Regions from separate parts of the Mangrovibacterium diazotrophicum genome, predicted to be linked through region 1. Evidence: riboswitches for the same ligand, from Rfam matches in the RefSeq annotation. Region 1 holds a riboswitch; the other holds the start of a gene.
The links. Region 1 has a riboswitch for cobalamin ahead of BC643_RS13195 (TonB-dependent receptor plug domain-containing protein). Riboswitches for the same ligand answer to the same signal wherever they lie in the genome.

Region 2: it holds a riboswitch for cobalamin, as region 1 does, so the genes downstream of both, BC643_RS11225 (hypothetical protein) here and BC643_RS13195 (TonB-dependent receptor plug domain-containing protein) in region 1, are expected to answer to the same signal.

Annotation. Positions count from the first base shown of each region.
Region 1 covers NZ_RAPN01000001.1:3,355,095-3,358,538, reverse strand. Annotated here, with positions in the region: gene BC643_RS13195 (TonB-dependent receptor plug domain-containing protein) at 1-1,676, opposite strand, end outside; cobalamin riboswitch at 1,766-1,971, opposite strand; gene BC643_RS13190 (NUDIX hydrolase) at 2,038-2,805, opposite strand; gene BC643_RS13185 (ABC transporter ATP-binding protein) at 2,879-3,444, opposite strand, start outside.
Region 2 covers NZ_RAPN01000001.1:2,841,382-2,844,825, reverse strand. Annotated here, with positions in the region: gene BC643_RS11235 (FAD-binding oxidoreductase) at 1-677, shown strand, start outside; gene BC643_RS11230 (OsmC family protein) at 771-1,280, shown strand; cobalamin riboswitch at 1,343-1,562, shown strand; gene BC643_RS11225 (hypothetical protein) at 1,666-2,286, shown strand; gene BC643_RS11220 (MotA/TolQ/ExbB proton channel family protein) at 2,287-2,883, shown strand; gene BC643_RS11215 (DUF2149 domain-containing protein) at 2,886-3,227, shown strand; gene BC643_RS11210 (cobaltochelatase subunit CobN) at 3,193-3,444, shown strand, end outside.

The DNA of each region.
Region 1 (3,444 bases):
TCCGCAAAAGCCGACCAAAGTCCCCGTTTCGCCATCAGGTACGCATTCCCCATGTGTTTAGGCGTATAAATCAGCTCGGTCCCAACCAAACTCGAAACTTCGTCTTCTTTTATTTCAGTTGGGTTGAAGGTGTAGTTTAGTCGAAAGTTCATTGTCGTTTTATTCAGGAAAATATCGCTATTCGAAGTAAATTCTATCCCTTTACTAATCACCCGAGAGCGGTTTTCAGGTTCCCAACCCACACTTCCTGGTCGCCATTCAATCCAATCTTTCACATCCATATAAAAACCACTGACTTTGATGTCTGACTGGAATGAAGCCGAGCAATATTGATACTGGAGTGCCAGCTCATAATTCATTCCTTTTTCCGGCTTCAAGTCAGCGTTACCAACTTCAGGCCAAAATCGGTCGTTAAAGGTGGGTATGCGATAGCTTTTCGCCAGATTACCGGTTAGTTTAAACGCCGAAACATCCGTAAGCAACAACCGGTACTCGGCTCCAAAAGAAGGTGTTAGAGGCGCTTTGAAATCAGTCACCAACTCCTGACGCAGGTTCAAGGTCAGCTTCAAGGTATTCAAAGGCAGGTAAAAAGACGATAGGTAGAAAGATGCTCGCTGTTCATAGTCGATATCATCCGACGAGTAAGCATATACATTCGGTTTGATGTAGGTATATTTTGCACCAAACTTGTAGCCAAAGTTAGCCTGCACATCCTGTTTGGCCTCCACCTCTGCGATCAGCCGATTTGTTCCGATTTTCTGCAATTCATTTGAATTGTACAGCTGCATGTCATGCACAAAACCCAAGCCTCCTTTATATTGAAGGGCGTGTTTCCGGTTCTCATATTCCGACCAGATGCGGATGTGTTTATTATCCAGCGTCTCTCCTGCTGCATTTAATGGATGTTCACTCATCAGGGCCTGTACCTGGTGCCAGTCGTGTTCCAGCCAAACCGCCGTTTTCCACCATTCTTTCGCATTAAACCGGTAATTCAGTTCCTGTATCATTCCCATGTTCTCGATCATCGCATTTTGCTGGTCAAACTTTTTCCCATCGCTAGGCCGTGTAAACGGAAAGTCGTTCTTTAGCATGTGATAGTACAACCGTGTAACCGACTCAAACTTGCCATTTCCAACAAACACCTTGGCCCCATACAATTGCTCACCAAACGATCCTTGCGAAACAGTTGCTTTTACGCGGGCACCATCCGTCCAATCGTTGCTCAGGCCCAGGTAAACAGCACCACCAATCGAACCGGAACCGTTCACCGCCGAGGATGATCCGTACTGCAAATCAATACCATCGAACAAGTAGACCGGCACACTCGAAAAATCGGAATGCCCCAGCGTCAGTGAGTTGATGTTGATACCCCCAAAGTTCACTGAGGTGTGATCCGCAGCAGTTCCGCGAATCCGGATTGTTGACAAACCACCTGCATTTGACTTCAGATAAATCGGCGTGAATTGCATCAATAATTGATCGAGGGCCCCCGATTGGGCAGTTTCAATTTGATCAGTGGGGATGGACTCCACCTTTGCACCAGCCTGGTACTTTTTGTAAGGGGCATAGGTCGCCACCTCGTGTAAGAGAACAGAATCGGCCAATTGCTCTTCCTGGGCAAACAAACTACCCGATAAAAAAGCCAACAAACCAAAAGATAGAACAAACCTTCTCATTTCTTTTTTCAGAATATGAGCTTAGGATAAAATTGTGAAAAATACCTGATTATACTATTTCACCAGCTTTATTCCCGAAGCTATTGTTAATACTTAAAAAGATTATGGCAGGTCTTCTGGCTCACCTCTCTTTCTGATGCCTTCCCGTCTCGCTTGTTTGGAAACAGTGGCAGGGGTTTCAGAAAGATTACCGAGGTTTACAGCTGCGGGTACAGCTCCGGATTTACACCGGATTCCCTTTTCATCCGGATCCGACAACTGCCGGATCGCTGGAACCAAATCCGCGACAAAAGTAGGAATTATTTTTGTCGGACTTCATGAAGTCCTTAAAATTCCTTAAAAATTCAAGTTCTGCTAACGATCACCAATCACCGGAAAGACCATCCGTCAGTGCTCTGTTGTAAACATCCAAATCGAAGCTGTATAGATAAGGTGCCTTGTAGGCAACACCTGTCCGGCGTTCGGGCAATCGCTTCACAATTTTGTAGCTTAATATTTTACGTTGGAAGTTGCGACGATCGAGTTCACGTCCCAAAATCGTTTCGTAGAGCTTTTGCAGCTCGGGCATGGTAAATTTCTCGGGCAGCAAGTTGTAACCAATTGGTTGATAGCGCAACTGCAAACGAAGCGTTTCCAATGCCGCTTCCAAAATTTCGTTGTGATCCATCATCAGTGAGCAAACTTCCTCAACGTTCTTCCATTCGCATTTCGACGAATACAAATCAGGCTGCGGGTTGACTTTCGAAAACTCGATCAATGCATAAAAACCAACCGACAAAAAGCGTTGATTTAACCAATCGAAGTTCTCCATGCTGATGCCTGCTTTCTGCATCGAATCGGGTTTGAAGCCGGGGTTTTTCCGCTCCGGATCGCTGAATACACGGAATTGTGTCAGGAAGATTTCGTCGACTCCGGTTCGTTCCTGCAGAATGCGGGTAGCTGCCTCCTCAAGTGTTTCTTTGTGGCGAACAAATCCGCCCGGTAATGCCCACTCTTCGAAGAAGTTTGACTCGAGCAACAACACTTTCAACTGGTTTTCGTGAAATCCGAAAACCACACAGTCAATCGATAAATGAGACAGGTATTCTGAAGAAGGAGAATTCAGGTTGATTTCGCTTTTGATAGTCATGCTAGTTAAATAATTTAGCTCAAATTAAACATTTTCAGCAGACTTCTCAAAGATTGTGTCACTGAAACATCATTTAACGATTCTTCATCATTTTCTCGCTAACCAAAAAGATCACCGGTTTATTGGAATACGGGTTGATTCGGGTGATTACCGGGGTCTTGTAAACCTCTTCGATCGTTTCGAAAGTAAGTACATTTTCCGGTTTTCCTTGCAGAAATATTTTCCCCTCCCGGAACATAATTAACTGATCGCAGTACTCGGAAGCCAAATTGAGATCGTGAACAACCATCAAAACTGTTAATCCCATTTCGTCATTCAACCGTTGAAGCAAATTCAGAATGCGTACCTGGTGGGTAATATCGAGGTGGGATGTTGGTTCATCAAGCAAAAGCAACTCCGGTTCCTGTGTTAATGCCCGGGCAATGGCTGCACGTTGTTGCTCACCGCCACTGAGCTCGGTCATCAGCTTGTCTTTGTGCTTCAAAACACCGGTCAACTCCATGTATTTTTGAGCCAGCTCGTAGTCTCGTTTCGTCTCGAAAAACTGAAATCGTGAATGATACGGCATGCGCCCCATCAGCACGTAATCCTCGACAGTGATTTGCCCGGCATCAACCGTTTGCGTAACAATGGCAATAT
Region 2 (3,444 bases), 510 kb from region 1:
TTCTGTCAACACCCGACGAATTTAACACTTGGGTAGTCATGCGTAAAGCACCCCCGCTGCCGTTCCTGCCGGAGTCGGTTCATGGAACGGAGGTCGTAATAATGGCGACCTGCTATTTTGGCGACAGTGCTCACGGAGAGAAACTGGCTGCCCCGATCCGTGATTTTGGCACTCCGGTCGGTGAACATCTGGGAATGGTTCCCTACATCGGCTGGCAGCAGGCGTTTGATCCACTGCTAACCCCTGGTTTCCGGAACTATTGGAAGTCGCATAATTTCACACACCTGCAAGATGGTTTGTTTGATGCCATGATTGAATACACGGGCAAACTACCATCGCCGCACTGCGAGATCTTTATCGGGGTCGTCGGAGGTAAAATGAACGAAGTTCCTGCTGATGCCACGGCCTACAGTGCCCGCGACATGAAGTTTGTTATGAATGTTCACGGCCGGTGGGAAACCCAAAGCGAAGATGAAAAGTGTGTCTCCTGGTCCCGCAATTTCTTCAAAGCATCAGCTCCGTTTGCGTCGGGAGGGGCTTACGTGAACTTTATGACCGAAGAAGAAAACGACCGGATTAAAGCAGCTTACGGTGTCAACTACGAGCGATTGGCAAAGCTTAAAGCAAAATACGACCCGCACAACACGTTTCATATGAATCAAAATATTAAACCATAGGCGTTTTGTATTGATGAGGATGTGAGTGAGATTGGCCGGAGCCTTTTATAGGTTCCGGTTTCATTTTAGTCAAACTGAAACAACTAAACCATTATGGATGCAGAAGAATTGAGAAGGCTGCAGTCGCCTTTGAAAACAAAATACAAAGAAGAGCCAGATACCGCGATGGTTACCTTGAAAGCGCAGGCTCGATTGGCCGATGGCATTAGTTGCCGTGTGGAGACGGGGAAAGCGTTGGTAACCGCCGGATTGCACCCGGCAACGGGAGGGAATGGAATGGCTGTTTGTTCGGGCGATATGTTGCTCGAGGCTTTGGCTGCCTGTGCCGGAGTAACGCTGAATGCCGTGGCGACAGCCATTGGTGTAGAGCTGAAGGATGCGGTTGTGCGGGCAGAAGGCGATCTCGATTTCCGGGGAACGCTTGGTGTTTCGAAAGAGGCTCCGGTTGGTTTTTCCGGTATCCGGTTGTTTTTCGACTTGGATACAACTGCCGATCCGGAGAAAGTATCGAAGCTGGTTGAGCTGACAGAGCGCTACTGTGTCGTCCTGCAAAGCTTGAAAAATTCACCTGCAATGACCGTCAGTTCCTCGGTTTCAAAATAGGCGGGTTATCTTAAATTTTCCCACGAATTCAATTTTGTTTCTCCATTAGAATCCAGAATTTCTATTTTTGTGCCGTTATGGTTCCCGAATCTTTCACGAGTTTCGGATGAAAAGGGAATCCGGTGCCCGGTGATGAAAAATCCCGGAATTCCGGAGCTGTACCCGCAGCTGTAAGTTCCATTTGTGTTCAAAAAAAAGATGCCACTGTTTCAACTCCAATGAAACGGGAAGGCTTTTTTGAACGGAACAAGCCAGAAGACCTGCCATAAACGACGACAGTATTCCACGCTTTCGGGAGTTAGAGCAGCTGTAACAGAAACCAATTTTATACTTTCTGATAGACGGAATATTGTTGTTTGTGTGATTTGAAACGAACAAACAGGACATGATCAACAATTTGAATTTGGGCATCGATGCTCTAACCGTCATTGGTATTGTTGCTGGTTGCAGCAATTTGAATACGCTTGTGATAAAACGAGGCACGGCACTTTGGTCCGCATTTGGCTGGACGCTCTTGAGCTTGTTTTTCCTCGGTGCAACTATCTTGTTTCAAGAAGGAATTCCGGCATTTGTGGTTTCGGCTCCTTTTTTGGTGCTGGCAATTTTGACGGCTTGGCAACTGGGACGAGCTTCGGCCTACGCGACGCTTGGAAGTACGATTTACTACGCCGTTTTTCTGGGTACTTACCTGGTGAAAATGGGAATGGAGCGGGAGGTCCGGGCGTTGATGTGGCAGTTAATTGTGCTTGTGTTGACAGCGGCGCTGGCGCTTGTGCTGGTTCGGAATAAGAAGTTGCAATTGCTACGGGTTGCGCTCATTCTGCTTTTTATTTTGGCCGCTTTTCAATTCACGGAAACGCTGCAACTTTTCGCCGGAGCCGATCAGAAACCGGATCTGGAACCGATCTCCACAGCTTACGAAACCGTGAATGGTTGGATCCTTTCGGGCATTTTGCTGCTTGTCTTCCTCCTTGGTTATTTAAAAACACCTCAAAACAAATCATAGATGAAATTTCTGGAATCTCTTTTATACCAGGCGTCCACATTGCTGTTGGTGCCTGTAATGATCTGCATTGTGCTTTGCGGCCTGTGGCTCATTTTTCAGGCGGGGCAGAGCCTGCGCCTTTATCGTGTACGCCGTTCGAAGACATTCGAAGCCGGTGCCAGTTTCAACCAACAACTGGAGTTGATTTTTGCATCGAAGCCCGGCGTCGAGCTGGCCGAGATTGAAGTCGTGCAGTACCTGCGCCTGTGGGAAATGAAGCAGAATCATTCGTTGAAATTACTGCGGCTGGCCATCAAAGCCGGTCCGACGCTGGGGCTGATGGGAACCCTGATTCCGATGGGAACGGCATTGGCATCGCTGTCGCAGGGCGATATGATGGTCATGTCGGTGAACATGGTTACGGCCTTCACCACAACCATCATCGGTCTGGCTTGCGGATTGGTTGCCTATGTGCTGGTGATGATCCGGCAGAACTGGTACAACGCCGACCGCCTGCATTGCGAGGTTGTTGCCGAGAAAGCGCTGCTCAACCTGAAGGCGCATGGTCACTTTCAGGGGAAACAATCATCGGAAGTTAAACACAATCAATTCAACTAAGCATGCGCATATTAAACAGACAAACGCAGAGGGCGGAAGACGGGCTGGACGACGACCCAATGAGCGGTGTTGCCAACCTGTTCGATGCCAGTGTGGTCTTTATCGTCGCGCTCATTTTCGCTTTGTTCATGGCCTTCAATATGGTCGACATGTTCGACCCAAATTCGGAAGTGACGATTACCAAGAAAGGCGCCAATGGCGAGATGCAGATCATCACCAAGAAAGGAAAAGATGTGAAAATTGAGAAAGTCACCCCGCAGGAAGCCGAGGGAAAAGGGCTCCGCTTGGGAACGGCTTACCAACTCGAAAATGGAAAGGTTATTTATGTGCCTGAGAACGAATAAAACAAAATACACGATTTTACTGCTCGCTATGCTGTTGCAACTTGCTTTTAGCAGTCGCACTGTGGCCGAAGCAAAGCCGTTGCGGGTGTCGCTGCTGCTGTCCGACTCGTACACGCAGCTTGGAGAGCGGGCTGCGGAGGCGATTAAGGTTGCAACGAAGGATGGAAAGCCGATTGAAGTGCGGGTGTTTCCGTACTCCCGTTATTACCAGCAGGAA